Regions from separate parts of the Chryseobacterium metallicongregator genome, predicted to be linked through region 4. Evidence: riboswitches for the same ligand, from Rfam matches in the RefSeq annotation. Region 4 holds a riboswitch; each other region holds the start of a gene.

Region 1 (7,926 bases), on a different contig from region 4:
AAGTGGAAGAAAAAGATCAGGTAAGAAACTTTCAACCCCCAATTACCGGTGAAGAGATTATGGTAATGTTTAACCTTAAGCCAGGCCGTGAAATCGGAATCCTAAAAGAAAAAGTGAAAGAAGCTATTCTTGAAGGTGAAATTCCTAATGAAAAAGAGGAAGCTACAAAATTTGTGATCGCAGAAGCTGAAAAATTAGGTTTAACCCTATAATTCAATTGATATAAAATAAAAACCGGCGGGATGTTCCATCCCGCCGGTTTTTTGTTTCCTAAGGAAACAAAGCCGGCCGGTTTCTTCGAAACCGGCCGGAAAAAAACACAAATGATGAAAAAATAAAAAATTATTTTTTATATGTTGTAAAGTATTACGGGTTCAGGAATGTTCCATTAGTACCGATACCTCCTGTTTTAAAAGAACTGATCTGAGCACCTGTAACTGCTGAATATACTACCATTTCACTATCCTGTGTGAACTGCTTAACGTCTGATGCAAAAATCCTTCCATCAATAACATTAAATCCGTATAGTGTAAAGTAAGGGCCACCATCTGCAGCTGTTAATAATGGAGTTGCAGGAATTGCAGGTATAGCTAAACTCGTTGTATATACTTTATTTGCAGAGCTGAAGTAGATTTTATCGTTATCTATCTGAAGATTTGTAGCACTAGGAATTCCTGTTAGCGTAATTACTGGTGTAATAACTCCGGTACTTGAAATTTTATAGATATAAGAATCTGTAGCTGTTGAAGAAATTGTATAAACATTAGATTTGTATGATACCGTATTTCCGATCTGACCATTTGGAACTGTAATTTCAGTTTTAGCATCATTAGAAGTATTGATATAAGTAATCTTATTTCCATACCCTGATGAAGCATTCTGTACGAAAACATTTCCACCTGCCTCTACTGTTTTATCAGAAACTTCAGTCATATTAATTTTACTTACAAATGAATAGTCAGAAGCTTTATATTTTGTAACGCTCTTTGTATTCGCAGTAAAGTTGGTATTTGCAACATAGATGAAGTTGTTAGCAAAAGTAATTCCTCTTGGATTATCTAGCTGAGCCGTAATTACCCCTAATTTCTTAAATGTATAACGGTCTACTACAACAATTTTATTAGAGTTATTCAATACAAGATAAGCTTTGTTTTCGTTAAGACCAATAGTCTGAAGAACATCACCCAGAATCTCTTTGTTGTTGTTATAACCATATACATCGTCTTGCTTCAGGCTTAAATTTCTTGTCACAAATGTTACCTTAGCTCCCTGACTGTTATAGTTTCCTTCATTAGAGATAAAATATCCGTTCTGATAAGTGATCGGAGAAACTTCAATTTCATCAGAACTGCTTGTACATGAAGAAATGTTAAACAATAACACTACTGCAAATAATACAGTTAAAAGTTTAGTTATTTTCATATTTACTCAATTTTAATTTTTAAAAATTTATTGCGGCATACACACTATAGTTTCTTTTGGGCAAAGGATAGAAAGAAACTGTTTTGTAGTATGTATTCGTTAGATTATTCACTTTGAATCCTAAGGTATATTTTTTTGCTAAAGTTGCAGAAACACCCATATTTAAAAGAAAATAAGGATCTATGGCATCTGATCTTTTTTCGTCACTTGTAGTGTAGGTAACACCATTCACCTGTCCTTGGGCAAAAAATTTAAAGAAACCATATTCGTAATCTATATTGGCTGCGCCTCTGTGCATAGGAACGTAAGGTCTCTGCATCTTCGTTTCTTTATCAATAGATTTTGCATAATAATACCCTGCATTCGCACGGATTTTATGGTTCCCCAGCTGTTTACTAAAAGACAGTTGAGATTCCAATCCGTAAGATTCAGATTTATTCACATTGTATGCCTGCCAGTACCCTAAAGCAGTCGGAAGCCAGACAATAAGATCTGTCACATTCATATAGTATGGAGATAAAGTAAGTTTAAAATCTCCCACTTTGAACTCATTCGTCATATCTAACTGAGTAGAAGTTTCCGGTCTTAGATCTTTATTTCCTCCCGGTTCATAATAAACATCATTGAAGGACGGAAATCTGAAATTTTTTGACACATTAAAGCTTACATCATACCATTTTGCAGCATTCCATTTCCCTGAGAATGAGTACATCAACGGAGAATTTATATCTTCCACAAAATCTTTCTTGAATCCACCCTCAAAACGAAGGTTTTTGGTTGCAAAATATCTTAATAATCCTGAAACAGAACCCATATTTCTGCTGACGCTGGATATTCCGTTTTGATATCCCTCTCCTTTATTAACCTGAAACTCTCCGATGATATTAAAATTCCACTTTGAATTCAGGAAATAATTAAAATCATTTTTAAAGATATAATTTTTCCCGGTTCCTCCACTTGATTTAGGTTGATTTAACGAACCGAAAAATTGAAAATTCTCTTCTGTATAAGCTGCTTTAAGGGAATTACTGAACTTTGTTTTGTTCCAGTCCCAGGAAAGAAGGCTTCTTACACTTTGAGTTTTATATTTCGTTTTTGTTCCCGTTTCTTCATACACGGGAAAACGCTGTGAAGAATCAAAAAACTGGCTCTGCCAAGAAACTTTATGATCGTTTGTAATTTTATAGGATGCTCCTACATTAAATGTTGTATTGTAATAACTCCCGTTTCTGTTGATATAGTTCAGGTCACTTACTTTATAATCATTTTCACTTACAGAATAATTTCCGGAGGCTTTGAAACTGAATCTATCATTGCTGTAAGATCCTTTTATAAAATTATTATAAGTATTAAAAGAAGCGACTTCAGAAAATAAAGAACCATGGAAACCTTTATTAAAGTCAAGCGTATTATTCAGGTGAATACTTCCTCCAATAGCACCACTTCCGTATATTACACTTCCTCCTCCAGCCTTTACACCAATCTGATCATATCCGAACAAGGCAATATTATTGATATCTCCCTGTCCCAGAAAATTGGAATTGATATTAATTCCATTCCATACAAAAGCAGTCTGCTGAGCAGTAGTTCCCCTGAAAGAAGGTGAAGAAACAGCACCACGGCCATTTTCTTTGATAAAAACCTGTGACTGAAATCTCAGAAGTTCAGAAAGATTACTGGAGTTTTTCTCAGCATCTTCTGCTGAAATTATTTTTACGGGATGAAAAAGTTTCACCCTATTCATCTGATTGTCGAAGACATAAACAGTATCGATGGCCTTCTCTTGTCCAAAAAGAAAACAGCCATACGATGAAAAAAGCAGTACTAAAGATCTTTTTATATCCATACTTTTTTACTTTTCCTCCGAAAGCAATATGTTTTTTAATTATAATTCCGGCAGGTCTCCTGACTTTCGCATTCTGCTCCTTCCCGTTATTAAACAGTGGCTTTTTGCAGAAACTTGAGTTGCGATTTACAGTTGCGGGGACAGTCCGGGAGTTACACCCGATTCCCTTTTCATTCCAAAATACTGGAAACCAAAATTTTTGCAAAGATAGTTTTTTATATGTATTTGCCAAAAATCAGGCTTTTCCTTAAAAACATTATCTTTTTTGATCTATAACAAAAAAGAACGGCCGCTTTCAATATTGAAAACAGCCATTCATCCCACTACTTTACTATTTATATATGTTATTTTTTTATAAATTTATAAGCCTCCTGTTGTACTCCTTTTACAGAATATTGCAAAATATAACCTCCTTTTGACAGGGATGAAACATCAATCTGCTCTTCTACATGATCAAATGATTTTACCTTTTGTCCAACCATATTATAAATTTCAGCTTTCTCTATTTTTCCTTTTCCTTTAAAATATAGAATATCAGTCACAGGATTAGGATAGATCCTCATATTGTTTTTCTCTTTTACAGCATCATTCACCGATAAGAATTCAGAAGTATCCAGATAAAAAGCAATTATCTGACCTGAAGCATTCGTCCCTGATCCGGCAATTTTCTTTCCGTCCTGTGAAATTGCTAAAGGAAGCCCCATCGTGACTCCATTGGTTGCAATTCCTAAAGATGCTGCATAATCATTCAGATTAATTCTTCCGGTAGCAAAGGTCCAGATAAAGCCTTCCCCTGACATAGGAGGTGCTCCAAATGCTCTGTAATACCCAATTACTTTTTTTCCATCAGCAGAAATTCCTGTTGCTCCTCCTTTGAAGCTGAAAGAAGCATTAGGATGGGTTATATAAGTAAGCCCACTTACCGCATTCCAGACATAAGGATTAGGATTTGCTGAGCCTATGATTGTATTTCCGTCTGCAGAAATTCCTCCTGCTTCCCCTACATTATTCCCATTATTATCTGTAATAAAACTTTCTACTCCATCCTGCCATTTTGCCCCACTTCTTGTTCCAGTTGGCTCATCCTGCCAACCTACAATTACTGTTCCTGCAGCATTGATTGCATTTGCTCTGGAGCTGCGTCCGGGAACCATACTTCCTAAATCTATCATTCCGCTTACCGCATCCCATTTCACAGCGTGTGCGTTCGCAGCAGTAAGAAACCCTAAACCTACGATCGTACTTCCATTGGTAGTCATGCCCCAGGTTGAACTCACACTGCCATCCCATCCAGTAGGAACAAGCCCACCTCTGTTTACCCAAGTGGAAGTAGCTACATCGTAGGTTGATATTTCATTAAATCCTGTTGCTGCATTTGTTATCGAGGACGAAATTTTAGTTCCGTCATTCGAAACAACAGTTCTACCAGCAGCCGGATAACCGTTTGATATAGAACCAATCTGTACAAGACCTCCCGCTGCGTTCCATTTATATATTCCTCCTGCACTTGTATGCATGCTTACGACTCCATTATCCGATACTGCCCCTACGTTATAATTTCCCAAACCTATTACAGTAAGCTGCGCCTCTGCAAAACCAAATTTCAGGAAAAGACAAGCCGTCAATATTTTCATTGACATTCTGTAAAAATTTTTCATATTTTATTATATTTAGCGTTCCGAATTGGTGAAAACAATATTAATACAATATTCAGCCTATCAAAAGAAATTGACTTTCATAATTCGTGAATTTTAAAAGAATTTAATTTTTAAAAACCTAATAAACAAACAGATACAAAACAACATTTTGAATATGGATTTTACCAGAATTATTCAAAAAAACACAAAAAACAAATTTTCAAGACAAAAATTATTTCAAACTTTACTGTTTATTTTCATTTTCTGCTCCCTTACTATCAAAGGACAGTCTGGTCCGGACTTTACTATTCTAGCCGATAAGGCATTTCTGAAGCTTTATCAGAATTCTGACGAATGCATCAGTTATACTCAGGGAATTCTTGTGAGCGATCAAAATGCCGAACACAAAATTGTACTTCAAAACATTATTTCACAAGCTTTTGCCATGAAGGGAGAATATGTACAATCTGTCAATATTTTTGCTCAAAAAGAAGAGCCTGATCAAAAAAACGATCTTTCTTATTTTATGCAGGTTTTCAGTGATTATAATCTTGCAGATCAGTATCAGAATCTGGGTTTGTACAACCAATCAAAAAGAATTATTTCTCATCTCTTGTCTGATCAAAAACTCCTTAAAAGCAGTAATCCGGCATTAAAAATCACCACTGCAAAACTGTATCAGCTCCAGGCATTGAACTCGGGAATCAACAGAAACTATCCTGAGGCTCTAAAAAATCTTGATCAAAGCAATCAATACCTCGGCGATAATAATGAAGAGAATAGAATTTTAAAAATCGAAAACAGAATTTTCAGATCTTCCTATCTGCTGAAACTAAATAAACAAACTGATTATAAAGAACTTATAGACAGTATTATTACAGATCTTGAACATCAGAAAAGCCAACCTTTTCTTTTAGGACTAGCCTATGAAAACCTCTCCCAATATTATTTTCTGAGACAGGATTATGCAATAGCTATTGAAAAACTGGAAGCAGGGCTTCAATTGATTGAAAATATTTCTTTTAACAATTTAAAAATTAAAATCTACGAATCACTTTCCCGTAATTACTACGCACTACATAATGATGCAAAATACCATCAGTACAATAAACTTTACAATGATTTAAAAACAAAAACAGATTCCAGTTCAAAAGAAGGAATACGATATCTTGTGAAGCTTGTGGAAACAAATCAAAATAAAAATATTGAATTTCAGAAACATCTGCTTCTAAGATCTTCCTGGTCTTTAATCCTGATTATATCTTTGATCATTTTGGGTTTGCTTACTTATTTTTTACTCATGAAAAGTAAAAATAAAGACTTAAAAAAACAGTTTGATTTCTTTGAAAAACAGATCAGCCGAAAATCTCAACCAATCATTTTAAACAAAACAACTCCAGCGACAAAAGATTCCGCCACAACAAAAATATCCAGGGAAAAAGAAGATGAAATTCTCCAAAAGTTGGAAGAATTTGAAAAATCCGACCGGTTTTTGAATAAAAATATGTCTCTGTCTCTGCTTTCCTCTCAAATGGAAATCAATACAAAATATCTTTCTGAAATTATTAATAGTAAAGAAAAAAATTTCAACGGATATATTAACAAGCTTAGAATCAACCATATTGTACAGTTGCTAAGAACTGATTCTACTTTTCTTAATTATAAAGTAAGTTATCTGGCAGAATATTCAGGATTCTCATCACATAGTGCATTTACTACTGTTTTTAAGTCAGTTACGGGAATGTCTCCCAATTCCTATATTCAGGAAATCAGTAAAACAAAAGCCTTATGAAATCAATAGTAAAAATAATCCTGTTGCTGGTTGCCTTTTGTAATTGTATGAAAGCACAAAAGACACCTGACAGCGTCTTAATAAAAAAGGCGAAACTTGAAATTTACGATAACCCTGATCACACCATCAAAATCGGAGAACAATTATTAAAAAAATCTCATGATATCAAAACTTCCATTAATCTTTATATGCTGCTTTCAACGGCCAATATTGCCAAAAGAAATTTTGAAGAGTCTTTAAAATATATATTAAAAGCAAAAGAACTATCTCAGAAAACCAATGATCCCAGAAGTCAGGCGGGGGTTCTCATATATGTTGCCATCCAATATCAGCAAATGGAGCTTTTCAACAAATGCCTGGAAACACTGAATGAGGCAGAACAGTATATTGCAAAAATTCCTGAAAAAAAACCTGAAAAATACATTGAAACCGCTGCAAGCTATGCAATAAGGGGAATGGTATATAAAAGCCAGTCAAATTCTGAAATTGCTTTGGAAAAATTTCTGATTTCTATACGAAATTACGAAAAGGTTCCCGTGAAAAGAACTACTTATTCCAATATGAGTGTGGTGTATTATAATATTGGATATTGTTATCTCAACCTTAATCAAATTGATAAAGCGCAGGAGGCTTTTCTCCAGTCTATTAATTATGCCCGTAAGAATTCTGCGAAAAGTCTGGAAGCATTCGCATTGAAAGGAATTGCTGAAATACACAAACAAAGACATGAAAATCAAACTGCAATAAACCTTTTACTAAAAGCTGAAGATCTTTCTAAAAATACCGGAGATATCATCCTGAATGAAGGCCTTTATAAAGAAATGGCTGAGAATTATCTTGCTATGGGACGACAGAATCTCTATCAGCAGTTTAATAAAAAACACATGGAAATGCGATTTAAAAGAAAGCAGAATGAACTGAAATCCATTAATCAGGTGATCGACAATCACAACAAGGAAACAGCTTTGAAAAATGAGAAGCTGAAATCTGATTATCGTTACATTAAAATGGGTTCTGTTTTTCTGGGATGTATTTTGATCGTTATTCTTTTATATTTTATTATCAAAATCAGAAACCAGAATAAGAAGTTTCACAAAGAGATTCAACAAATGATAAGGACATCATAAAAAAACATTCCCGGTTGGGAATGTTTTTTTATGATGTATAATTTTCAATTTATTTACCAATAACTTCGGTAATTGGATTTCCTACATTTCCACTTGGAAACT
Region 2 (7,926 bases), on a different contig from region 4:
AGCTCTTTTACCACATTCGGATTGATTTCAGCATAGATATTCCGGTAATAGGTTCCTTTGGTGTAATCAAAAAAATCAAGGGTACATTTATTACTTCCCATGTTTCCTTCATTGAGCATATAGAAGCCTTTTATTGCCGTATTTTCTGAAGGAAGCCCTTCTACCACTTCCTGACGGACAATAATTTCATCTGTACGGCATGAAGTAAGAAAAGCTAAGACAAGAAATAAAAAATAAAAGTTTAGTTTTCTCATAAGGTGAAGTTTAGAATAAGTTTAAAATTTCTTCCGGGCATCGGATAATTGATGACAACATCATAGTATTGATTGAAAATATTATTCATCTCAAGGCTTACTTTAAATTGATGATTCGCCCAGTTGAATTTTTTCTGAACAGACAGATCGTGAGTATACCAGGGCTGTACATAATTGTATTGAATATTGTCCTGATTCACATCATATCTTTCTCCTACATACATCGCACTGTAATTGAAACTCCAGTCTTTATAATCTGCCATCAAACTGAATGATCCGCTATGCCATGGGGTATAAGGAATCTGATTACGATAAAAGGTGTCTTCCGGATCACTTATATCTCTTGCGCTTTGATACGTGTAAGAGAGCAATGGTCTTAGCTTTACCTTTCCTAATTGCATTTCAGTCTGAATATTTACATCCGCTCCAATGATTTCAACCATTCCAAGATTCATCATCAGCCAACGGAACATACTTCCGTTAGGGGCCGCTACAATTTTATCCTGTACTTTGTTGTAGTAACCATCTACTTTAGCATAAAAGGTTTTAAAGAAATGGTTGGTATAATTCTTCTGATAAGTAAATCCTACGTCATACTGATTGGTAAATTCCGGCTTCAGGTAGGTATTTCCGATATTGGTATAATATAAATCATTGAAAGTAGGAAGTCTGAAAATCCTTTTATAGAAAGCTCTGAGGGTAAGCTCCGGAATTTTTTCCGGCTGATAGCTCATAAACACCGCAGGCGTCCATTCTCTGGCATCTCCCGGTCTTTTGTTTTTTCTTACTTCTTCAAAAGTAAAAGTTCCTAAAAGGCTTCCCAGAATTTTGAATCTGTTCCACTGATAGGTTGTAGCCAATGCTACCAATGTAGTATAACGTGTAGGATATGAGAAGTTATCCAGATTGGCATCCAGATTATTGTACTGAAAGTCACCACTCAGGCTGACATCCCAATTGGGAGTGATTGAGTAAATATTGGAAGAAGAAAGATAAAGTTCCCTTTGGATGTAGGTATTATCGGTATAAATAATAGACTGTGAACGAACCGTATCCATAAAATGGGTATAATCGTAAGCAAATTTTGCTTTCAGCTGAGTTTCCAATTTTGGGAACAGTTTTTTTCTCAGATTGGCCTGTACAAAATAATTCTCATCGGAAAGCCTCGCTCCTCTTCCTCCGAAACGGCCGTTCACAATAGGTGCCGGCATTCCGCGGTTTGAAATATAACCGTAACCACGGATATTCCAGCTTCCGTTATTTAAAGTTCCGTTGAGAGAAGTTTCAAAACGTTTTGCCCGAATATCTGAATCATGTCTCTTTGCAATGGTATCATACGCCTGTTGCCCATCGGGATATTTCTTGGCATAACGAAATCTGTAAATTCCGTCACTCTGCATAAATTCTCCGCTGAAGCTGGCAGAAACCCTGTCTGAAATCTTCTGTTCCAATCGGAATGAAGGATTAAAGAGATCAATGGAAGCACTTTTTGCTCTTATCACGAGATTGGTTTTTCTATTTCCTTTAAATACAGGTGTTTTAGGCTGTAAATAAATAGACCCCGAAGAACCAAAGTCTTTCGCAGGTTGAAAAATTTCACTTTTCTGTCCGTTATACAATGATATTTCTTCCAGATCATCCAAGGAATATCGTCCCAGATCCACTAGTCCGTTTTGGGCATTTCCTAATTGAATTCCATCATAGAAAACGCCTACATGCTGACTTCCCAGGCTTCGGATATTAATAGTTTTCAAACCACCCAATCCTCCGTAATCTTTAATCTGAACTCCTGAAAAATACCGCAGTGCATCTGCAACAGAATGGCTGTTCAGTCTTTCCAGCTGCTCGCCTTGTAAAATTTGTGCCGGAAGGATTTCTTTAAAATTCTTTTTGTAAAGATTGATTCCTTTAATGGTCTCTTCCTGAAGACTGTCCTTTTTCTTGGTTTGAGAAGATAAAAATTGAGATGTGATCACCAATATTGTGAAAACAGCTTTATGAATTGCAGAAGTAGTTTGTTTTGCCGCCATTAGCTCATTTAGGATAATGAAGACGCTAATGGATATAAGAATACAACGACAAAGCACAGCTGTTACTGCACAGAATCATTGATGTCCTAAGCTTTATTCCACGAAAGCGTCAAACGATTATTTTCTGGCAGGTCTTCTGACTTACTCCATTTTTGAAATCCTTCCCATTAAAAAACAGTGGATATATTCTTCAAAAACTTTGGTACGGAGCTTACAGCAGCGGGTCTGTTCCGGATTTTCACCGGATTCCCTTTTAAGAGCTTTTTAGGGCTCACCAAATTTCGGCAAAGATAAATAATTATTCCTAATCCCCAATTAAAATCATGATTCATAAACAATTAAAGCTCCCGAAGGAGCTTTAACGTCATTTTATTGAGGGTGTCACTTTAAATTCCAATATTCAGGAAAATACTGAATCTTGATTTGGCTTCAATATCTCCTCCTGCCAGATGAGTATACATGGGAAGCATTATTTCACTTCCTAAACTTAGCCTTTTGTAAGAAGCTTCAAAACCCAATTTCCCATACAAAGCACTTCCTGCAGTATTAGGCAAGGCTTCATTAAACTGTTTATTCTGAGCATAAACCTCTCCCTGAACTCCCGTTTTTACAGAAAAAATAGATTTTTCATTCCCCGCAACCTGATAAAAACCTGTTGCAGCATAATTCCATTGGTTACCAAAACGATAATTTTTCTTATTCTCAGTTTTAATCGTGTAATCCGTATTGACCAATACCGCTACTTTATTTTTCTGAAATTTATAATTCAAAGCTGCCTGATAATCCCAGCTTCCCGTTCCCAGCTGAAAACTTGGATTGACTCCAGATGCTCCTTTTTCATCAAACTTTCCCAGTGGAATTTTCATACCCAAACCTCCACTCAGATGATGGAAATTATCTTTAGAACTCATCAGTTGGTAAATTCCCATCAGGTTCAGATCTCCAATCCCATTGATTTTAATATCTCCCTGCATGGTTTTCTTCTCATGGAAATGGAATGGCAAACTTGCGTAAACACTCAGCTTTTTAGTCAGTGGAATTTTTCCCCAAAGCTGCAACGTATTGAAATACTGATCCTGTGTTAGATCTTTTACAAATAAGTTTTCTTTGGCTTTATAATGCTGGGCAAAGTATTTGATTCCGATAAACTGTGGATTCAGTAAAGATTCAAAGCCGGAAGATCCGTTTCCTGCCGCACAACCACAGGCATCACAATCATCATCAAAATCGAATCTGCTAAAGGTTTCCGGAGCACTATAAGCACTGTCTCTGATGGTTTTTGCCTGATACTGACTAAACAGGATCAAACTTACTATCGCTATAATCTTCTTCATGTTTTCTATAATTTATTCTGCAAATTTTGGATTGGATATAAAACTTTTATCTGATAATGTTTTCAGGAATGCAATAATCGACTGTTTTTCCTGACTGTTCATAGCAATACCTATATGCCCATTCTGTTTCAGCTGCGAATCCAGATTGGGGTTATCTTCTACCTGACCTGAATAGAAGTTAAGTACCGCCTCTAAGGTGTAAAATCTTCCGTCATGCATATAAGGTGCTGTATATTCTACATTTCTCAGACTCGGAACACGGAATTTCATCCAGTCTACCTGATTAAGAGTAACTCTGTAACGTCCTGCATCTTTGAACTCGGTGTTATAATACATTCCTGTATTGCGGAAGCTTTCATCGGTAAATAATTCTCCACTATGACAGGAAGCACATTTCTGTCCGAATAAAGCCATTCCTTGAGATTCTGTTGAAGTCAATTGTTCCTTTCCCTGTCTGAATCTGTCATACTTTGAATCTGCAGAAATTAAAGAAGCCATAAACTGCGACAATGCTTTCAGAATTCTTTCTCCTGTAATGGTTTCGTCTCCATAAGCTTCCCTGAAAAGTTTTTTATATTTCTGGTCATCTTTTATTTTTGAAATAGCTTCTGGTATAGAGCTATCCATTTCATTGATATCTGTAATGGGGCTGATGGGCTGTTCATTAAGATTATGAATGACACCGTCCCACATATATCTTTTCAAAAAGGTCATATTCTGAATGGGTGGAGCATTTCTGATTCCAATTCTGTCGTCTACCCCATGGCTCACCGTATGACCATGATGGGTAAAAGCGTTTTCCTGAATATGGCAGAAGCCGCATGAAATGGTATTATTCCTTGAAAGTCTGCCTTCATAGAATAATTTCCGTCCCAGTTCCACTCCGTTTTTGGTCACCGGATTGATGGATTTATCAAAAGTCATTTCCGGAAAATAAGAAGGAAATTGCAGATTATATGCTTCATCTTTTTCCAGCGGCTGTATCACCTCATCTGAACAGGAAACACAGCTCAATACCAATACGAACAGAACCAATACTGTTCTGACAAAAAAATTAATCATTGTGAACGTGGTCTACTTTAAACATTTTCGTAAGATTGTTGGTAACATCTACCAGATGTTGGTTTGAACCCATCAGCATGTCATTGGCCGTTGTAAGGGTAAGTGCCTTATCTCCGCTCAAAAATTGGTTCAGGTCTGCCAGAATATGAACAGAAGGACGAATTTTCCCTGTCACTCTGGCTGTTGTTGGAAGATTCAAAGTAATTTCACGATAAAGATCAGGGGTGTTATTTTCTGTAGTATTTCCCATATTTCCTGTATGGTTCATGAATTCCTTTGATGGAGAATCTGTTCCATATTTTCCTTCCAGCTTTACAAAGACATAGCCGGCAGCCCATGACCACGACATTCCTTTCTGCTTGGCTTTTGTCCAGAATTCAGCTTGCCCGTCTTGCCCTAGCAAGTACGCTTTCTGACTGATTCCCAATCCGAATTTTATTTTCTTATAATTATTTTTAGGAATACCATCCAGATTAAGGTATATAATTCCGGCTACAGCATCTGCCTGATCTACGATAAAAGCACCTTTATCAGGATTATTTTCGTTGTATTTAAATTCGTTTCCGTTTTCGTCTATCAGTGAGATGTTACTGATGACGTATTTCAAAGCAGAAAAATTATGTTTTTGTCCGTTGGAAGATGTCTGAACGGTCTGATTCAAAACGATATCTCCTACATTATTAAATCCGTTTTCAAATTTGATCTGAAGGTTTCCGGGTGTAGTATCCTGTGGATTTTCATCATCCCTGCTGCTTTCGCAGGCTACAAAAGAGAATAAAGTAAAAGCAATAAAGAATAGTGATAAAAATTTATAAATTTTCATTGTTGATTTTTTTAAGTTGAATTATAATTTTTGAATGCAAAAACATTCTTTTTTTACCACAAAAGGCACCAAAGTTCTTACACTTAAGTTATATCAAGTGGTAAGTTTTATGCACAATAAGAACACTTAAGCTTTTGTGACTTTTGTGGTTGAATAGTGATAGTTTAGCTTAAAAAACCGGTGGTTTGAAAATGTAGGTAAGAAACAGAAAAGAATAAGCTGTTTCGTAGGTAAAATTGAAATTGAAAAACGGTCGTTTTCCAGTAGTATTGATCTCTGTGGTTTCAGGCAGAATATAGGTATCTAGGACTTTCTGTCCTGAGTTTTTGAGTTTCTGAAAAGGTGAAGATTCCGAATCATTGGCTTTTGCCAGTTCTTTACTCAGGTAACATTTTCCGTTACAGTGAACCTCTGGCCTGGATTTATTAATACAAAGAACTTTAACGATATAATCATAATTTACAGCATACTCTACCACGGGTACTAAAGGTCTTAGCACCATATAGAAGGTAAAAAGTATGCTGTAAAATAATTTCATCAGATTATTTCTTGCTTAAAGCTTCGTCATATCTTCTGCTGATTTCTTTCCAGTTGGTAACATTCCAGATCGCGGTAAGATAGTCTGCTCTTTTATTCTGATATTTCAAATAATATGCATGTTCCCAGACATCAATTCCGAAGATAGGAGTTCCCTTCTCTTCCACCACATCCATTAAAGGATTGTCCTGGTTAGGAGTAGAAGAAACAAATAGTTTTCCGCTTTTATCCACAGAAAGCCATGCCCATCCTGATCCGAAACGGTCTGCTCCTGCTTTAGCCATTTTTTCTTTAAAAGCATCCATACTTCCGAAAGTTTCAGTGATGGCTTTTACCAATTTTGCAGAAGGCTGTGTATTTTTCTGAGGCGTAAGAACCGTCCAGAACAGTTCGTGATTGTAATGTCCTCCTGCATTATTTCTTACTGCAGCGGGCAGTTTTGAAACATTGGAAAGAATCTGAAACAACGTTTCTTTTTCCTGTGGAGTTCCTGTAATTGCTTTATTCAGGTTAGCGACATACGCTGCCGCATGTTTTGAATAATGAATTTCCATCGTTTGGGCATCAATATTCCCTTCCAAAGCATTATAAGCGTATGGTAAAGGAGTCTGCTTAAACTGAGCCAGTGTAAACTGGGCCGCGAAAACTGCAGTTACAGCAGCTATTTTCAAAATCTTCATAATGTTTTTGTTTATGGTTGAACAATGTTTTCTTTTTAGACTGGAAGATGGGAGCTGGAGGCTGGAAGTAATGAATGTCATAACATAACTTCTTCAACTTCTATTTGCTTTTACAGTTATCTCAAAAACTGCCAGATCTTCATTGTCTGGAATCACTTCCAGCTTCAAACTTCCAGCTTCAAACATCCAGCTTCCCTCTTCCTTATTTCAATAATTTCTTAATATCCTCAATCAGAATTTCTCTGTCCGGATGATATTTTCCGGTCAGCATAGGTGTTTTACCTTCCGGATCTTCATAATTCAATCCTGAATAATACAGAATAGGCATATTTTCTTTATTGTATCTGCATCTGATATTTCCGTCCTGATCTACCAGGGCGATCATTCCGCTGTGGTTCAGGCTTTCTCCTTCATCTTCTTTGTCCCCCACATAGATATTAAATTTATCAGCGAGATCACCAATATAGGTACGATCTCCGGTCAGGAAATGCCAGTTTGGAGACTTTGCTCCTATCCTTTGAGCATGTTCTTTCAATGCTGCAGGAGTATCATTTTCCGGATCAATGCTGATGGAGATAATACCGAAATTCGGATCATCGATCTGATTCTGAATAGCCTTCATATTGGTATTCATCACCGGACATATTGTAGGACATTTACTGAAGAAAAATTCTACGAGATAGACTTTTCCCAACATATCTTTATTGGTGATTTTGTTACTGTTCTGATCTGTCAGTTCAAAATCCGGAACTTTCATTACGGTATAAAGGCTCTTTTTAAAATACCCCATTCCGACACCGATTCCTACGAAAAGTAATGCAAAAACCACAATGGGTATGATTACTTTACTTTTATTATTGGTCTTGTTATTTTTGGGCATATTTCTCAGGGCTTTTTTTGAATTCATGTTTACAGGATACACTGCAAAAACCATATGTTTTGTTTTTATATACGGCTGTATCATTAATAGATCCTGCGGTTTTCATGTGGCAAATCGGGTCTACTTCATTTACGACCTGTACATTTTCTATTTTCTTTCCGGAAGAATCCATGTGGCTTGCATGCTTTACCTGAGGCGTTTCCTTGGCACACGACAATAATGATATTGACAGCATTGCCGTCAAAATAAGAGGAGATTTCATTTTAATGTTAAGTTGAAATTAATAATGATAAATTAACTTAGAACACAAAGCACAGCGTTATAAA
Region 3 (7,926 bases), on a different contig from region 4:
GGCTGGAAGCCAGACGCCAGAAGTTGGATTCTAAATGAGCCCTTTTAAACCTCAAATACTCTCTAACCCTAAAACCCTCTAACTCTCAAACCCAACAACTCGAACCCCGAATCCCGTTATCTCGAAATTCTCAAACCCTCAAACCTCCCGACTCTCAAACTCCGAAACTCTTCCAACTTCTCCATAAAATTACTTAATTTTACAGCATGATTTCCAAACAGACCATTGATAAGATATTCTCCACAATCCGCGTTGAAGAGATTGTGGGTGAATACGTGCAGTTGAAAAGAGCAGGGTCTAACTACAAAGGACTCAGTCCGTTTCATGAAGAAAAGTCTCCAAGTTTTGTTGTTTCACCAAGCAAACAGATCTGGAAAGACTTTTCAACAGGAAAAGGGGGAACAGCGATCTCTTTCCTTATGGAAATTGAAAATTTCACTTACCCTGAGGCACTTCGCCACGCTGCCAAAAAGTACGGAATTGAAATTGAAGAAGATCAGCGTGAAATTTCTGAGGAAGCAAAAAATGCCCAGACAGAAAAAGATCTTTTATATAAGATTCATGAGGTTGCCAACACTTATTTCCAGGAGATTCTTTGGGAGGAGCATGAAGGGAGGAGCATTGGACTTTCTTATTTCAAAGAAAGAGAGTTGAAAGATGATATTATCAAGAAGTTTCAGCTTGGATATTCTCCTGAGAAAAAGAATGCTTTTACAGCTTATGCACTGGAGAAAGGATATACCAAGGAAATTCTGGAAAAATCCGGACTTTCTATCTTCCCGGAAAATACACCTGCAGGAGTAGACCGTTTCAGGGAAAGAGTTATTTTCCCGATTCACAGTTTTTCTGGCAGGGTATTAGGTTTTGGAGCAAGGATTCTTAAGAATAATGTAAAGACTGCAAAATATCTCAACTCCCCGGAAACCGAGATCTATCATAAATCCAATGTTCTTTACGGATTAAACCAGAGTAAGCAGGCTATTTCCAGAAAGAATGGCTGTCTTTTGGTGGAAGGGTATATGGATGTGATTTCACTTCATATGTCCGGAATTGAAAATGTAGTAGCAAGTTCCGGAACGTCTTTGACAACAGAGCAGATCAAGCTGATTAAAAGGCTTACAGAAAACGTAACCATTCTTTTTGATGGTGATAATGCCGGGATTAAAGCCAGTTTCCGAAGTATTGATATGCTTCTGACCGAAGGAATGAATATCCGTGTTTTACTTTTTCCTGATGGAGACGACCCGGATTCCTTTGCCAGAAAACATCCGCAGGAATACGTTGAAAAGTACATCGAAAATGAAGCGATGGATTTCATCGACTTTAAGGCGGAAATTCTGTTAAGAGATATCGGAAATGATCCTATCAAAAAGGCAGAAGCCATAAGGGACATTGTAAAATCGGTTTCCTTTGTACAGAATGCCCTGAAAAGAGAGGTTTATCTTAAAGAAGTTTCCAACAAGTTCGGACTTTCCGAGCAGAGTCTATTCAATGAACTGGATGTTCAGAAACAGATCACACAGAATCAGACCCATCATGTTCAGCAGCAGCAGAAGGAAAAAACAGCTGCTCCCAAGATGGAGGTTGTACCTTTGGATCAGGAAAAAGAAGATCCTTTTCTCTATGATGTATTGTTCATGGAGAACAAACTTGTTGAACACATGCTGGCATTTGGAGATATTATTCTGAAACGTAGAAATGAACAGGGGGAAGAATATCAGATTACAGTCATTGAGGAAATTCTTCATCATTTTGAAGAAGAACAATATGCATTTTTAGTCAAAGGTAATGAAATCATTATCACTCAGGTAAGGGAAGGGATTCAGAAAGATGAGCTGAGAAGTGGAAACTTTTTTGTATCTTTTATGGACGAAGAAATTACTACTAAGGTTGTAGATGCTCTGATCCCGTTGGATGAGCTTGAAAACTGGGCTTCCAGAAATATTTATCCTCCCAATTATGGTGATAAAGTGGCAGATCAGATTAAGGGAGATGTTTTGCTGCATAAATACAGATATATTGACTATCTGATTAAGGAAACGGCTAAAGAGCTTGATCATTACAGCAATACGGATGAGGTAAAATATTATGAGCTGATCAAAAAGATTACATTGTTAAAGCAGGCTTCTATCCGATTGAATAATATTATCGAGTATTCACCTATTAAAGGGATTTATGTAGATAGAAAAAGATAATTTGACGTCAGATTTTTGGGTATTCTGTGACAAAAAGTCCTATAAAATTTTAGGAATAAATATTGTAATTTAAACTTCGAGAATATTTAAAAAATAATACATAATAGAAATATGGACATTAAAAAAGAATTCAGAGATTTCTCTGTAAAACATTTAGGAAACAACGGTTTGGTTACCGATCAGTATATGGGAATGTATGGGCCTACGAATCTTACTCCGTACATCATGGAAGAAAGAAGATTAAACGTTGCTCAAATGGACGTATTCTCCCGTCTGATGATGGACAGAATTATCTTCCTTGGAACAGGTATTGATGATCAGGTAGCAAATATTGTTACGGCACAGCTTTTATTCCTAGAAAGTGCTGATCCTTCAAAAGATATTCAGATCTATATCAACTCTCCTGGTGGAAGTGTATATGCAGGTTTAGGTATTTATGATACCATGCAGATCATTAAGCCGGACGTAGCAACAATCTGTACAGGTATGGCTGCTTCAATGGGAGCGGTATTATTGGTTGCCGGAGAAAAAGGAAAACGTTCTGCGCTTAAGCACTCAAGAGTAATGATTCACCAGCCTTCAGGAGGTGCTCAGGGAGTTGCTTCTGATATGGAGATCAACTTGAGAGAGATGTTGAAATTGAAGCAGGAGCTTTATGAAATCATCGGTCATCACTCAGGACAAACATATGAGTGGGTAGAAAAATCTTCTGACAGAGATTACTGGATGACTTCTGAAGAAGCTAAAGGTTACGGAATGGTAGATGAGGTTTTACAAAGATCTACTGAGAAAAAATAATTGATGGTAACATCATCAGAAACCGCACCAGATAGGTGCGGTTTTTTTTGTTGGATTATAATATTGTAATCACTCATTTTAATTTATTTACCATATGCTTAGATTCCTACGGAATGAGACAATTGGAATGATGGTTTATGCATGCAGTTTGTCATTCCTCAGAAATCCACCCATAATAATCCAAGAATAGATGTGAGAGAAAAATTACAATCCCAATCAAAGTTTCAACTGAAGACGTAAGAATTCCCCTCCTCTGGAGGGGTGTTAAAAATTCTTTGAATTTTTGACGGGGTGGTCTTCAACAGTATATTTTACCCACATCCTCACAAAAAAGCGCCTCATGGCACTTTTTCTATTTCTTAACAATCTTATGGATCGTCGTATTTTCAGATGTTTTAATCTCCACAAAATAAACTCCTGAGTTTAAAGAATGAATATCAATCTTAGTAACCTGAGAAGTCATTATCTTCTGTCCTGTCACAGAATAAATATTCACTTCTTTCAGTTTCTCAGTCGTTTCAATCTGAATAAAATCACTTGCCGGGTTTGGATAAACACTGAATTTTTTCTTTGTAACTGAAGACACTCCTAACGTTAGCTGTGCTTCAGTTGGAGTAAATGGCCTTCTTTGTCCAAAGCTCAATCCAAGCCAGTCATTATTGTTTAGTTGGATCTGAGAAAGATTGGTTTTCGCTTGCCAGCTTGACAAATCTTTTCCCTTATACAATTTCCAGCTGTCTGATCCCGAAGTATTTCCAGTAAATGAATTCAATGCTAAATTAGCAATCTGATTGTTTGCTGATGTGAAGTTAAAATAAGAAGCTTGAGACTGAATCAGTTGTAACGCCTGTTCAGCTGTTATATTTCCGTTATATTTAATTCCAAAAACAAAAGAATTGGCATTTCCGTTGGCATTATCAGTTCCGAAATCAATAACGACAAGACTTTTATTAGTTCCGTTTCCCAACCAGTTAGTAACCTGAGATGGAGTAAGCCAAGCAGAACTGTAGGCTGGAACGGGAGGAGAGGGAGGAATATCATAATGATCAAGGCCGTATGTAACCCCATACCATTTTCCGTCCACCAAAGGAGTATAGCCTACACCATTGTTCCATGTCATGTTTGATGAACTGGATCCAGACCATGTTATCCAGCTGTCATCAGTAGTGGATGTGTGATGATTATAATTCAGAATAGAAAGATATCCTGTAGGAATGTCAACCTGTATTTTGGATTCTGCTGCCACAATTGCATTGATAAGATCTTCCATCATCAGGCCATCGCCGTCAAAACGATATCCCCATGCATAAGAATTGGGAGTGCTGTCATCATTAAAATCTGCAATGAAATACGCTTTTTTAGAACCTGTTCCTACCCAAAATTTAATGTCGTTTTCTGTGAATTGGGCTGACAATAGCTGCATGCAAAGCAGTAAGAAAAAAAGATAGATTTTCCTCATGATATAATTAATTTAAAGTTTTATTCCCGAAACTTATCTTCAGAGGAGAAATAATTCTTTCTCTGAATCTGGTGCTTTACGGCAGGTCTCCTGGCTCACATCTTACAGCTTCCTTCCCGGATTTTCAGGTCCAGTGGTATTTTTTGCGGTAAGTTTGAATAGTTTACAGTTGCGGGTACAGCTCAAGATTTGAATGGTATTCTCACCTGATTCCCTATTAATGAACATTGTTCAGCCCTAAAACGCTGCAAATATATCATATAAATTGGTGAGTCCGTTTTGTGAATTATTATTTTTTAAATATTCTTAAAAAGTTGATTTTCATATTGATTGGTTATTTAATCGGATTGTTGGTTTTTTATTTTTAAATCTGTTGTTTTTCTGTTTATCTTCTAATTATATTACCTGTTCCATTGTTAAAAAACAATTATCATTCTATTCAAGATCAGTTTACAATCAAGTTCTATTTTCGCAGCCATAAAATAGCATATGAAAAAATTACTATGGTCTGTGGGTATACTGGCTGTATTGGCATCATGTAAAAGTGATGACGATACCACAATGATTAATCAGGATATCAATTATTCCAAACTCCCTCAGGAATTTCCATTTACAAAACTGGCTACAATAAACGGTGTGGATGTTATTAACGGTGGCTTTGGTTCCGGAGCTGCGGCTCATCCTACCAGAAAAGGCGAATTCTATGTCATTACGGATAGAGGTCCTAATACTGACTTCCAGAATGGGAAAAAGTTTCTTGCTCCTAATTTTACTCCAACCATTATGCATTTTAAAATCAATGCTGACGGAAATGTAGAGGTAATCAAATATATTAAACTTAAAAATCCATCCGGACAACCTATTACAGGACTGCCAAATCCTGTAGGAATGGGAAGTACAGGAGAAATTGCTTATGATGCTTCCGGGAATGTCTTAGGTACTGATCAGTATGGCCTTGACAGTGAAAGTATTGTTGCAGCTGCTGACGGCACATTCTGGGTTTCTGATGAATATGGCCCACACATCGTACATTATAGTGCTGATGGAATGGAGATGGAAAGAATAAGCCCTGTTGGCATAAATACAGGACCAAGAAAACTGCCTGCTGTTTTAGCCAAAAGAAGAGCAAACAGAGGAATGGAAGGACTTTGTATCACTCCGGATGGAAGAACATTGGTAGGTACTATACAATCCATGATGTTTGTTCCTAGTAAAGCGTTGGCTACCAATACTACTTTAACGAGAATTGTCACTTTTGATATTATTACAGGGCAAACCAAGCAGTTTTTATACAAGCAGGATGGTGGAGCTTCTGACTCGGTATGTGATATTACAGCCATTAACAACAATGAATTTCTGGTGATTGAAAGAGACGGAAATTTTGGTTCTCAGGGAGGAATCAAAAAAGTATACAGAATCAATCTGAGCAATGCAACGGATGTGAACGGAGCAGATATTACAGCGGTGGACGGGATGAAAATTAACGGAAAAGCTTTAGAACAATGTTCATGGGATGAAATTACCAATGCCGGAATAAAAGCTGTTACCAAAACATTAGCCGTAGATCTGGTAGCAAAACTGGGCTATGAACATGATAAATTTGAGGGAATTGTTTATTTGGGAAATAATAAACTGGCTGTTTTCAATGATGATGACTTTGGAGTAGTGGATGATGGAAACGGAAATCCAAAAGCTAAAATTTTACCTAAAACGGGTAAAGTAGACAAAGGAACAATGTATGTAGTCGATATTCAATAATTAGATTTTTTTTAACGAAAAAAGCGGCGAAATCGAAGATTCCGCCGCTTTTTATTGAATGATATAAAAATCCTTTATATTAATTAAAAGCTTCAATAATCTTAGAGAAATCCTCTAATTTCAAAGCTGCTCCTCCGATAAGACCACCGTCGATATCCGGCTGAGAGAAAATTTCTTTAGCATTGTCTGGTTTTACAGAACCTCCGTAAAGGATTGAAACCTCGTCAGCAACTTCCTGTCCGTATTTTGAAGCGATAATATTTCTGATGTGAGCGTGGATTTCCTGAGCCTGCTCCGGACTTGCGGTTTCTCCTGTTCCGATAGCCCAAACCGGTTCGTAAGCAATCACTACTTTTTTGATCTCTTCAGCAGAAAGGGTGAAAAGAGCTACTTCAGTCTGATTTTTCACTACTTCAAGGTGCTGTCCTGCTTTTCTCTGTTCAAGAGTTTCTCCGTTACAGTAAACAGGAATAAGACCTTTATCAAGAGCTAATTTGATTTTTCTGTTACAGTGAGAATCTGTTTCTCCGTGATATTGTCTTCTTTCAGAATGTCCGATTAGTGAACCGGTTGCATCAATAGATTCCAGCATATCTGCAGAAATTTCACCAGTATAGGCACCGCTTTCATACTCGCTCATATCCTGAGAAAATACTCCGATTTCATCCTTTTCAAAAACATCTTTTGCCATCATCAAATACAATGCAGGTGGAGCAATCCAAACCTCACAGTTCGTAGCATTGTTGTTTTTATAGCTTAGTAACTGAATCATTAATTGTTGTGCATCAATTACATTTTTGTTCATTTTCCAGTTTCCTGCAACTATTTTTCTTCTCATAAGATTTAAATATAGATTTATTTATTTTTTAATTTTTCTTTTTGGATAATCTGCGAGACTCCTTATTTAGTAATTCCTTCCAGTTTAAACATGAAAGCATATACCAACGCTACATCCTTCAGATAATCAAACCTTCCGGAAGCACCACCATGCCCATAGTCCATATCTGTTTTTAATAACAGTACATTTTTGTCCGTTTTCATATCTCTTAGCTTGGCAACCCATTTCGCAGGCTCAAAATATTGTACCTGAGAGTCGTGTAATCCTGTTGTTACCAAAAGATTCGGATAGTTTTTCTTCTCTATATTTTCATATGGAGAATAAGATTTCATATAAAAATAAGCTTCCTTATTATTGGGATTTCCCCATTCATCATACTCATTGGTAGTGAGTGGAATACTAGTGTCTAACATTGTATTCACTACGTCTACAAATGGAACCTGTGAAATAACTCCATTCCATAAATTAGGACTCATATTAGCTATGGCACCCATCAATAAACCACCCGCACTTCCTCCCTGAGCGTAAAGATGCTTAGGTGAAGTATATTTTTCTTTAACCAGATATTCCCCGGAATCGATGAAGTCGGTAAATGTGTTTTTCTTTTTCATCATTTTTCCGTCTTCATACCACTGTCTTCCCATTTCCTGACCTCCGCGGATATGGGCAATTGCAAAAGCAAAGCCTCTGTTCAAAAGGCTCAGTCTGGTGCTGCTGAAACTGGCATCCATAGAACTTCCGTAAGAACCGTAAGCGTAGAGTAGAAGTGGGTTGTTTCCATCTTTTTTGAACCCTTTTTTATAAACAATGGAGATTGGAATTTTCGTTCCGTCTTTTGCTGTGGCAAAAAGTCTTTCCGTTGTATAATTGTCTTTATT
Region 4 (7,926 bases):
CTACTTCCACATGATCAAAGAAGACAAAGCGTGTCGGCTGGGTATTCCAACCCAATTTTTTCTCTTTTTCGCCAAAGCTGATCCCTTCAGAATTAGCAGGTATTACAAATGCACTGATTCCTTTAGGACCAGAGTCTCCCGTACGGGCCATTACAATAAGTATATCACTTTCGCCGGCTCCGGAGATGAATGCTTTCGTTCCGTTAATAATGTATTTGCTGCCTTTTTTTACTGCCGTAGTTTTTAGGGCTGCAGCATCAGAACCGGAACCTGGCTCTGTAAGACAATAAGAACCTAATAATGTGCCTGATGACAAATCCGGACATAGTTGTTTTCTGATCTCTTCATTCCCAAATTCATCAATCATCCATGAAACCATATTGTGTATGGTAATGTAGGCGGTAGTAGAAGGACAGGCTGCTGCAAGTTCTTCAAATATAATGGCAGCATCTAATCGTGATAATCCCAGACCTCCGGCATCTTCACTGGTGTACACACCGCAAAAACCTAATTCTCCGGCTTTGGCAATTGCGTCTCTCGGAAATATCTTCTGAGCATCCCATTCCGAAGCATAAGGAGCCAGTTCTTTATCGGCAAATCTTCTTGCGGCATCCTGAAACGCCAATTGATCTTGATTTAGGTTGAATTCCATAGACAACTTATTTTAAACTGATCGTCATATTCAGGTCGCCTACAGGAATATCTTCTTCAAACCAACGGGCTGTAATCGTTTTGGTTTCTGTATAAAAACGAACTCCTTGTTTTCCGTAAGAATGCAGGTCGCCAAAGAATGATTTTCTCCATCCTGTAAAAGAGAAAAACGGTAATGGGACAGGAATCGGAAGATTTACCCCGATTTGTCCCACTTCAATTTCATGCTGAAATTTTCTGGCTGCCGCCCCTGAGTTGGTAAAGATGGAGGTTCCGTTTCCATAAGGATTAGCATTGATGATTTTAATGGCTTCATCCAGTGTTTCCGCCTTTAATAATAATAAAGCAGGTCCAAAAATTTCTTCCTTGTAAATGTCCATATCTGTTGATACGTTATTGAATAACGTTGCTCCTACAAAGTATCCGTTTTCATAGCCTTCTACTTTACAGTCGCTGCCATCCAGTAATACCTCAGCTCCCTGATCATAGGCACTTTTAATCAATCTTAAAACCTTATCTTTTGATTGTTTGTTGATTAAAGGACCAAAAGCTGCTGAATCATCAGACCAAACTCCAGGTTTAATGGTGCTTAAAGCTTTTTTGATATCATTCACCCAATTTTGAGCTTCCCCCACTAAAACAGCTACACTGATTGCCATGCAACGTTGTCCGGCAGCTCCGCAAGAAGCTCCTACAAGATTATTGATGACCTGTTCTTTATTGGCATCCGGCATTACTACCATGTGATTTTTTGCTCCTCCAAAAGCCTGAACTCTTTTCAGATTATCAGTTCCTGTGCGGTAAACATGCTCCGCAACGGGAACAGAACCTACAAATGAAATGGCTTTGATTTCCGGATGGTTCAGAATATGATTCACCTGGTCTTTGGAGCCGTGAACAATATTTAAAACTCCTTTAGGAAAACCAGCTTCCAGAAATAGCTCTGCCATTTTCATAGAAGTCATAGGCGTTTGTTCCGAAGGTTTTAAAATAAAGGTATTTCCACAGGCAATGGCCATGGGGAACATCCATAAAGGAATCATTGCGGGAAAGTTGAAAGGGGTGATTCCTGCACAGACTCCAAGGGGCTGAATATAGCTGTAGGTATCAACACCTCTCGCTACATTTTCTACCGTTTCTCCCATCATGAGCGTTGGAATGTTGCAGGCATGCTCTACCACTTCAATGCCGCGCCATACATCTCCCATGGCATCAGGGAACGTTTTTCCATTTTCTTTGGAAAGGATTTCGGCAATTTCTTTTTGATTTTCTTTTAAAAGCTGCTGGTATTTTAGAAAGAATCTGGCTCTTTCCGGAGTAGCTACTTCTTTCCATGTTTTGAAGGCCTCTTTAGCTGCTTCTATGGCTTGATCTATTTCAGACAATTCCGTTAAAGGAACTTCTGCAAGAATTTCCTGAGTAGCAGGATTTTCTACGGGAAGGTACTCTGTAGTTTTACTTTCTATAAAATTTCCGTTGATTAATACTTTTACTTTTTGTGACATGATTTTTAGATTGAGAGTGAAAAGCTGAGAGTGCATTTCATTTTCCACTCTCAACCTTTGAATTAGATTATATTACCAGAAGATCAACGAATTCGTTGACATCCAGGTTAACAAGCGTATCGTATTCTAAAGAATTTTCTAATACAATTCTCTGTTGTTTTTCCGGGAAAATTCTGGCAAGATTTACTTTGTATTTCTTGATCAGTTCAGGAATTCCTTCTTCTCTTCTGCGTTTGTGACCGATTGGATACTCTACTACGATTTCGTCCAGCACGGTTCCGTCGTTTAATTCTACCGTTAAAGCATTGGCAATGGAACGTTTTTCAGGATCATGATAATCTGTGGTGAACTGTACATCTTCCACACATTCAATTTTATCACGAAGGATGTCGATTCTTGGATCTGATGCTATGTTATCTTCATAGTCTGCAGCAGTCAGCCTTCCGAAGATCAATGGAACTGCTACCATATACTGGATAGCGTGATCACGGTCAGCAGGGTTGTTTAATGGACCTTTTTTATCAATGATGCGAATGCATGCTTCGTGGGTACGGATGGTTATTTTCTTGATATCTTCAGATGATTTTCCTGATTTTTTTAACTGATGATGTAAAGTCATTGCTGCTTCTACAGCTGTCTGAGAGTGGAATTCTGCAGGGAATGAAATTTTGAACAAAACATTTTCCATAACGTAAGAACCATATTCTCTCTGGAATTTGAATTCATTTCCTTTGAAAGATACATCATAGAATCCCCATGTTTTCGCTGTTAATACTGATGGATAGCCCATTTCACCTGTTTGGGCAATTAATGCCAGACGTACAGCTCTTGAAGTGGCATCTCCTGCTGCCCAGGATTTACGGCTTCCGGTATTGGGAGCATGGCGGTATGTTCTTAAAGATTGTCCGTCTACAAATGCTAATGAAACGGCATTGATCAGCTCATCACGGGTTAAGCCGATCAGTTTTCCGACAACGGCTGTAGAGGCTAATTTTACCAATAATACATGGTCTAAACCTACTTTGTTGAATGAATTTTCCAATGCGATAACTCCTTGAATTTCATGGGCGATGATCATTGCTTCCAGAACCTGTTTCATTTTTAACGGAGCTTTTCCTTCCGCAATATTTGTTCTTGAAAGCCAGTCTGCTGTTGCTAAAATTCCTCCCAGATTGTCTGAAGGATGTCCCCATTCAGCAGCTAACCAGGTGTCATTGAAATCCAGCCAGCGGATAATTGCCCCGATGTTGAAAGCAGCCTGTACCGGATCCAGCTGAAATTGTGTACCAGGAACTTTAGCTCCGTTTGGAACAACAGTACCTTTTACGATAGGTCCTAAAAGTTTGGTACATGCAGGATAAGTCAGTGCTTCCAATCCGCATCCGACCGTGTCTAATAAACAGTAGTGCGCTGTTTTCCAGGCTAAATCATTTTTGATTTCATAGCTTAACACATAATCTGCAATATCTGCTAATACCTGATCCGGTTGTGGTCTTTCGTTTGAAATGTGTGATGACATCTTTATTTTTTAGTTTAATTATGAATTGATTTTTTTATTTTCTGTTTTCGATGTTGACAAAGTCTTTATTTTCAGGACCTGTATAATTGGCACTTGGGCGGATAATTTTTCCATCCTGTCTTTGTTCAATAATGTGTGCGCTCCATCCTGTGACTCTTGAAATCACAAATAGTGGAGTAAACATCAGGGTAGGAACTCCCATCAGATGGTAAGATACTGCTGAGAACCAGTCCAGATTGGGGAACATTTTCTTTTCTTCCCACATCACAGTTTCCAGTCTTTCAGCAATATTGTACAGCAGCATATCTCCGGCTTCCTCGGAAAGTTCTTTGGCTACTTTTTTAATGACTACATTTCTTGGGTCCGATATGGTATAAACAGGATGTCCGAATCCGATGATTACTTCTTTGTTGGCAATACGTTTTCTAATGTCTTCTTCTGCTTCATCAGGAGAATTGTAGCGGCTTTGGATTTCAAAAGCCACCTCATTGGCTCCTCCATGTTTTGGACCTCTCAAAGCACCAATAGCTCCTGTGATACAAGAATAAAAGTCTGATGAGGTTCCGGCAATGACACGTGCGGTAAAAGTAGAAGCATTAAACTCATGTTCAGCATACAGATTAAGAGATATTTCCATTGCTTTCACCCATGAATCAGGAGCTTTTTTACCATGTAAAAGGTGAAGGAAATGCCCGCCAATAGTATCATCATCAGTTTCTACATTGATTTCTTTGCCATTGTGGGTATAGTGATACCAGTATAAAAGCCCGGAACTGAATGATGCTAATAATTTATCTGCAATATCTCTTGCTCCGGCTACATTGTGATCATCTTTTTCCGGCTGAATACTTCCAATTGCTGAAACCATCGAACGCATAACGTCCATGGGATGTGCGGCCGCCGGAATACTTTTTAAGATATTTCTTACAGAGTGGGGAAGTCCTCTCAGTGATTTTAATTTTGCTTTATAATTTTTGAGTTGAGCTTCAGTAGGCAGCTGGCCATAAATCAGAAGATAGGCTACTTCCTCAAATTGCGCTCTTTCTGCAAGATCCAGGATGTCATAGCCTCTGTAATGGAGATCATTTCCGCTTTTTCCTACACTGCAAAGAGCGGTATTACCTGCTGTCACTCCGGAAAGTGCTACGCTTTTTTTAGGCTTAAATGTTGGTTCGCTATTCGTTGACATGAGTATTTTGTTTAAAAAGGTTATCTAATTTTTGTTCATAATCATGGTAGCCAATGCTTTGATAGAGTTCTTCTCTGGTCTGCATTGTGTCCAGTACATGCGCTTGTGTTCCATCTTTGCGGATGTGATGATATACATTCTGCGCGGCTTTATTGGCAGCTCTGAAAGCGGAAAGAGGGTAGAGGATGAGCCCTACACCTGCACTTTTCAGTTCTTCTACAGTGTACATTTTAATCATTCCAAACTCAGTGATATTGGCAAGTACCGGTATTCCGGAAGCATCAACAAATTTTTGATAAAAGCTTAAGTCAGGAACTGCTTCAGCAAAAATGAAATCTGCACCGGCTTCTTTGTAGGCGATGGCTCTTTCTAGCGTTTTTTCAAGACCTTCATTTGCAAAGGCGTCTGTTCTGGCTCCAATCACAAAATTTTCATCGGTACGGGCATCTGCAGCTGCTTTAAGTCTATCTACCATTTCCTCTTTGCTTACGATTTCTTTTCCGGGGCGGTGTCCGCAACGTTTTGCACCTACCTGATCCTCAATGTGAATGGCTGCTGCTCCGGCTTTGATTAATGATTTTATAGTTCGGGCAACATTAAAAGCAGAAGGCCCAAATCCTGTATCAATATCTACCAAAAGTGGTAAATCACAAATATTAGTAATACGCTGAACATCTATGAGTACATCATCCAGAGTCGTAATTCCTAAATCAGGAATTCCTAAAGACCCTGCAGCAACACCTCCTCCTGAAAGATAAATGGCATTAAAACCAGCCTGCTGTGCCAATAATGCATGGTTTGCATTGATAGCTCCAACAATCTGAAGGGGATTTTCTTTTTCCATAGCCTCCCGGAATTTTAAGCCGGGCGACTTCCAATTTTCATTTTTGATCATTATAATATTTATTGTTGAGTTGAAATTTGTTTGTTATTAAAGAAGCGGAAGAGCTGTAAAGACATCGCTTTTGAGTAAAAAGTAAAAAGTAGGAAAGGAGTTGAGACATCTTCCCATTGTGCTGATGTTGGGAATTTTGAGAAACTCTGATTGTACAGGTTTGTAAAATAAACCTGTTGGAACTCCACGAATAATTAAAATTGCTTTGGTACACCTTATCCCTTTTTACATTGATTAAATCCTATAAAAAGTTCTCTGTAAACTTCGCGGTGCTTTATTAAGAAAGAAAAATTACGGAAAGGGGATACGAATGAGCTACAGAATCATGAGAAGCACGAAACGTACGCTCATATTCATTTCAAAAAAAATAACACAGTTTGATAAAAAAGTTATCGTACTATATCCATATCGCATCATACCTGACTGTAAGCTTCAAATCGCGAAAGCATCGTCAATACGAAATAGGCAGGTCTCCTGACTTGTAACTGTTTTTATCATCCTTCCCATATAAAAAATATACAGTGGATATCAATTGATAAAAACTTTTTGTATGTTACTTACAGTTGCGCGACAGTTCGTGATTTACACACGATTCCCTTTTAATACACAGCTAAGTGTAACCAGTTTCGGTTGATAAAGAAGGTTTTAAGAACTCCTTGGTGGTAAATATAAGTATTTTATAATAACGAAAAAGATATTTTATGTAATCAATAGTTTTTTTACTGTAATCTATTGGAAATGATTGAGTTGTGGCGGGTGTTTTAGAAGAAAAGCGGATTGTTTATGTTGTTAAATTAATATAAAAGATAACCGGAAAATTAAAGATAGTTAATAAATTTGCTGTTCTTCTTTCATTTTATAAATTTTATTAATCGTATATTATTGATTATGGTAGACATTGCAGAATTTAAACAAAATCTGGGGTTGAGTGAAGTTCCTGTAGAGCTTGAAAAACTGATTTACTTCCAGAATACTATCTCTTCGTTTGAAAATTATTCGCAAGGATTTGGTGTACTAATCGATAGTAAATCAGGACTGAAAAGCTGGAGTGATGATGAAAGTTTTTTGAATAATATATTACCTTTTGCTCAGGCTAATGGTTCCGGTTCATTCTATGCGATCTGGAATAATGCAACGGATCAGTCTTTGAATAAAATGCCTGTTGTGGTTTTTGGAGATGAAGGTGGAGTTCATATTGTCGCTGAAAATAGTGTACAGCTTTTACATTTGCTTACTTTTGACACTGAAATTTCCGTAGATTGTGATGAAGCTTATTTTTATAGAGATGAAGAGGATTATGAAGAGAGTCCGGATTTAAATGAGTATTTGAGGTGGATGAAAGGAGATTACGGTTTAAGCCAGATTGAAGAACCTGATGTGTTGATTCAAAATGCTCAGGCCCGATATAAAGAAAGTTTTGATATATGGTTTGGACAATACTTTGAAGATCATTAATCTTGTATTAATAACTTCTCTGTATAAGATTTTCATTTTTGATAAGTGAAGTTTTTTTTGAGTGAAAAAGGATTCGAACCTTTGACCGTCCTGATTACAAATCGGGATGCTCTATCCCTGTTATATTTATAAGTTTTTGAATTCTGGATTTACTTTTCCATGCTTTGATTTGTCTTTCTCTTTTATATGCTATTGATTTGGATTCGAAAGTTTCAAAATAAACAATAACCCAATCTTTAGCTTTTGATGTAAATCCTTTGTGATCAGATAAGTGTTTTCTTAATCTTTCCTGTAAAGATTCTGAAGAATGCCCAATGTAGAATTTTTCTAAGGTCTTGGAATGAAGTATATAGCAAAAATACATGGAACTAATATAAACAAAAAAGACTCACTGTTTCCAGTAAGTCTTTAAGTGAGCGCGAAAGGATTCGAACCTTTGACCGTCCCGATTACAAATCGGGATGCTCTATCCCTGTTATATTTATAAGTTTTTGAATTCTGGATTTACTTTTCCATGCTTTGATTTGTCTTTCTCTTTTATATGCTATTGATTTGGATTCGAAAGTTTCAAAATAAACAATAACCCAATCTTTAGCTTTTGATGTAAATCCTTTGTGATCAGATAAGTGTTTTCTTAATCTTTCCTGTAAAGATTCTGAAGAATGCCCAATGTAGAATTTTTCTAAGGTCTTGGAATGAAGTATATAATACA

The links. Region 4 has a riboswitch for cobalamin ahead of prpB (methylisocitrate lyase). Riboswitches for the same ligand answer to the same signal wherever they lie in the genome.
Region 1: linked by a shared signal. The riboswitch ahead of REB14_RS09995 (TonB-dependent receptor plug domain-containing protein) and the one ahead of prpB (methylisocitrate lyase) in region 4 are both predicted to bind cobalamin.
Region 2: linked by a shared signal. The riboswitch ahead of REB14_RS14640 (TonB-dependent receptor plug domain-containing protein) and the one ahead of prpB (methylisocitrate lyase) in region 4 are both predicted to bind cobalamin.
Region 3: linked by a shared signal. The riboswitch ahead of REB14_RS16205 (T9SS type A sorting domain-containing protein) and the one ahead of prpB (methylisocitrate lyase) in region 4 are both predicted to bind cobalamin.

Annotation. Positions count from the first base shown of each region.
Region 1 is NZ_JAVIXS010000006.1:304,880-312,805, reverse strand. It holds gene REB14_RS10005 (CCA tRNA nucleotidyltransferase) at 1-212, shown strand, start outside; gene REB14_RS10000 (DUF5074 domain-containing protein) at 367-1,422, opposite strand; gene REB14_RS09995 (TonB-dependent receptor plug domain-containing protein) at 1,442-3,268, opposite strand; cobalamin riboswitch at 3,301-3,478, opposite strand; gene REB14_RS09990 (T9SS type A sorting domain-containing protein) at 3,613-4,926, opposite strand; gene REB14_RS09985 (helix-turn-helix domain-containing protein) at 5,081-6,697, shown strand; gene REB14_RS09980 (tetratricopeptide repeat protein) at 6,694-7,824, shown strand; gene pafA (alkaline phosphatase PafA) at 7,874-7,926, opposite strand, start outside.
Region 2 is NZ_JAVIXS010000014.1:256,030-263,955, reverse strand. It holds gene REB14_RS14645 (YncE family protein) at 1-254, opposite strand, end outside; gene REB14_RS14640 (TonB-dependent receptor plug domain-containing protein) at 251-2,284, opposite strand; cobalamin riboswitch at 2,394-2,578, opposite strand; gene REB14_RS14635 (transporter) at 2,671-3,618, opposite strand; gene REB14_RS14630 (cytochrome-c peroxidase) at 3,631-4,680, opposite strand; gene REB14_RS14625 (MbnP family protein) at 4,673-5,503, opposite strand; gene REB14_RS14620 (hypothetical protein) at 5,673-6,041, opposite strand; gene REB14_RS14615 (superoxide dismutase) at 6,046-6,720, opposite strand; gene REB14_RS14610 (SCO family protein) at 6,923-7,600, opposite strand; gene REB14_RS14605 (YHS domain-containing protein) at 7,587-7,862, opposite strand.
Region 3 is NZ_JAVIXS010000015.1:173,417-181,342, forward strand. It holds gene dnaG (DNA primase) at 207-2,195, shown strand; gene clpP (ATP-dependent Clp endopeptidase proteolytic subunit ClpP) at 2,307-2,993, shown strand; gene REB14_RS16205 (T9SS type A sorting domain-containing protein) at 3,346-4,452, opposite strand; cobalamin riboswitch at 4,516-4,707, opposite strand; gene REB14_RS16210 (esterase-like activity of phytase family protein) at 4,942-6,210, shown strand; gene tpiA (triose-phosphate isomerase) at 6,290-7,048, opposite strand; gene REB14_RS16220 (S9 family peptidase) at 7,111-7,926, opposite strand, start outside.
Region 4 is NZ_JAVIXS010000007.1:55,668-63,593, forward strand. It holds gene REB14_RS11725 (acyl-CoA dehydrogenase family protein) at 1-652, opposite strand, end outside; gene REB14_RS11730 (CoA-acylating methylmalonate-semialdehyde dehydrogenase) at 660-2,156, opposite strand; gene REB14_RS11735 (bifunctional 2-methylcitrate dehydratase/aconitate hydratase) at 2,224-3,675, opposite strand; gene prpC (bifunctional 2-methylcitrate synthase/citrate synthase) at 3,710-4,864, opposite strand; gene prpB (methylisocitrate lyase) at 4,851-5,759, opposite strand; cobalamin riboswitch at 6,207-6,399, opposite strand; gene REB14_RS11750 (hypothetical protein) at 6,648-7,214, shown strand; gene REB14_RS11755 (GIY-YIG nuclease family protein) at 7,309-7,578, opposite strand; partial or broken gene REB14_RS11760 (GIY-YIG nuclease family protein) at 7,664-7,926, opposite strand, start outside.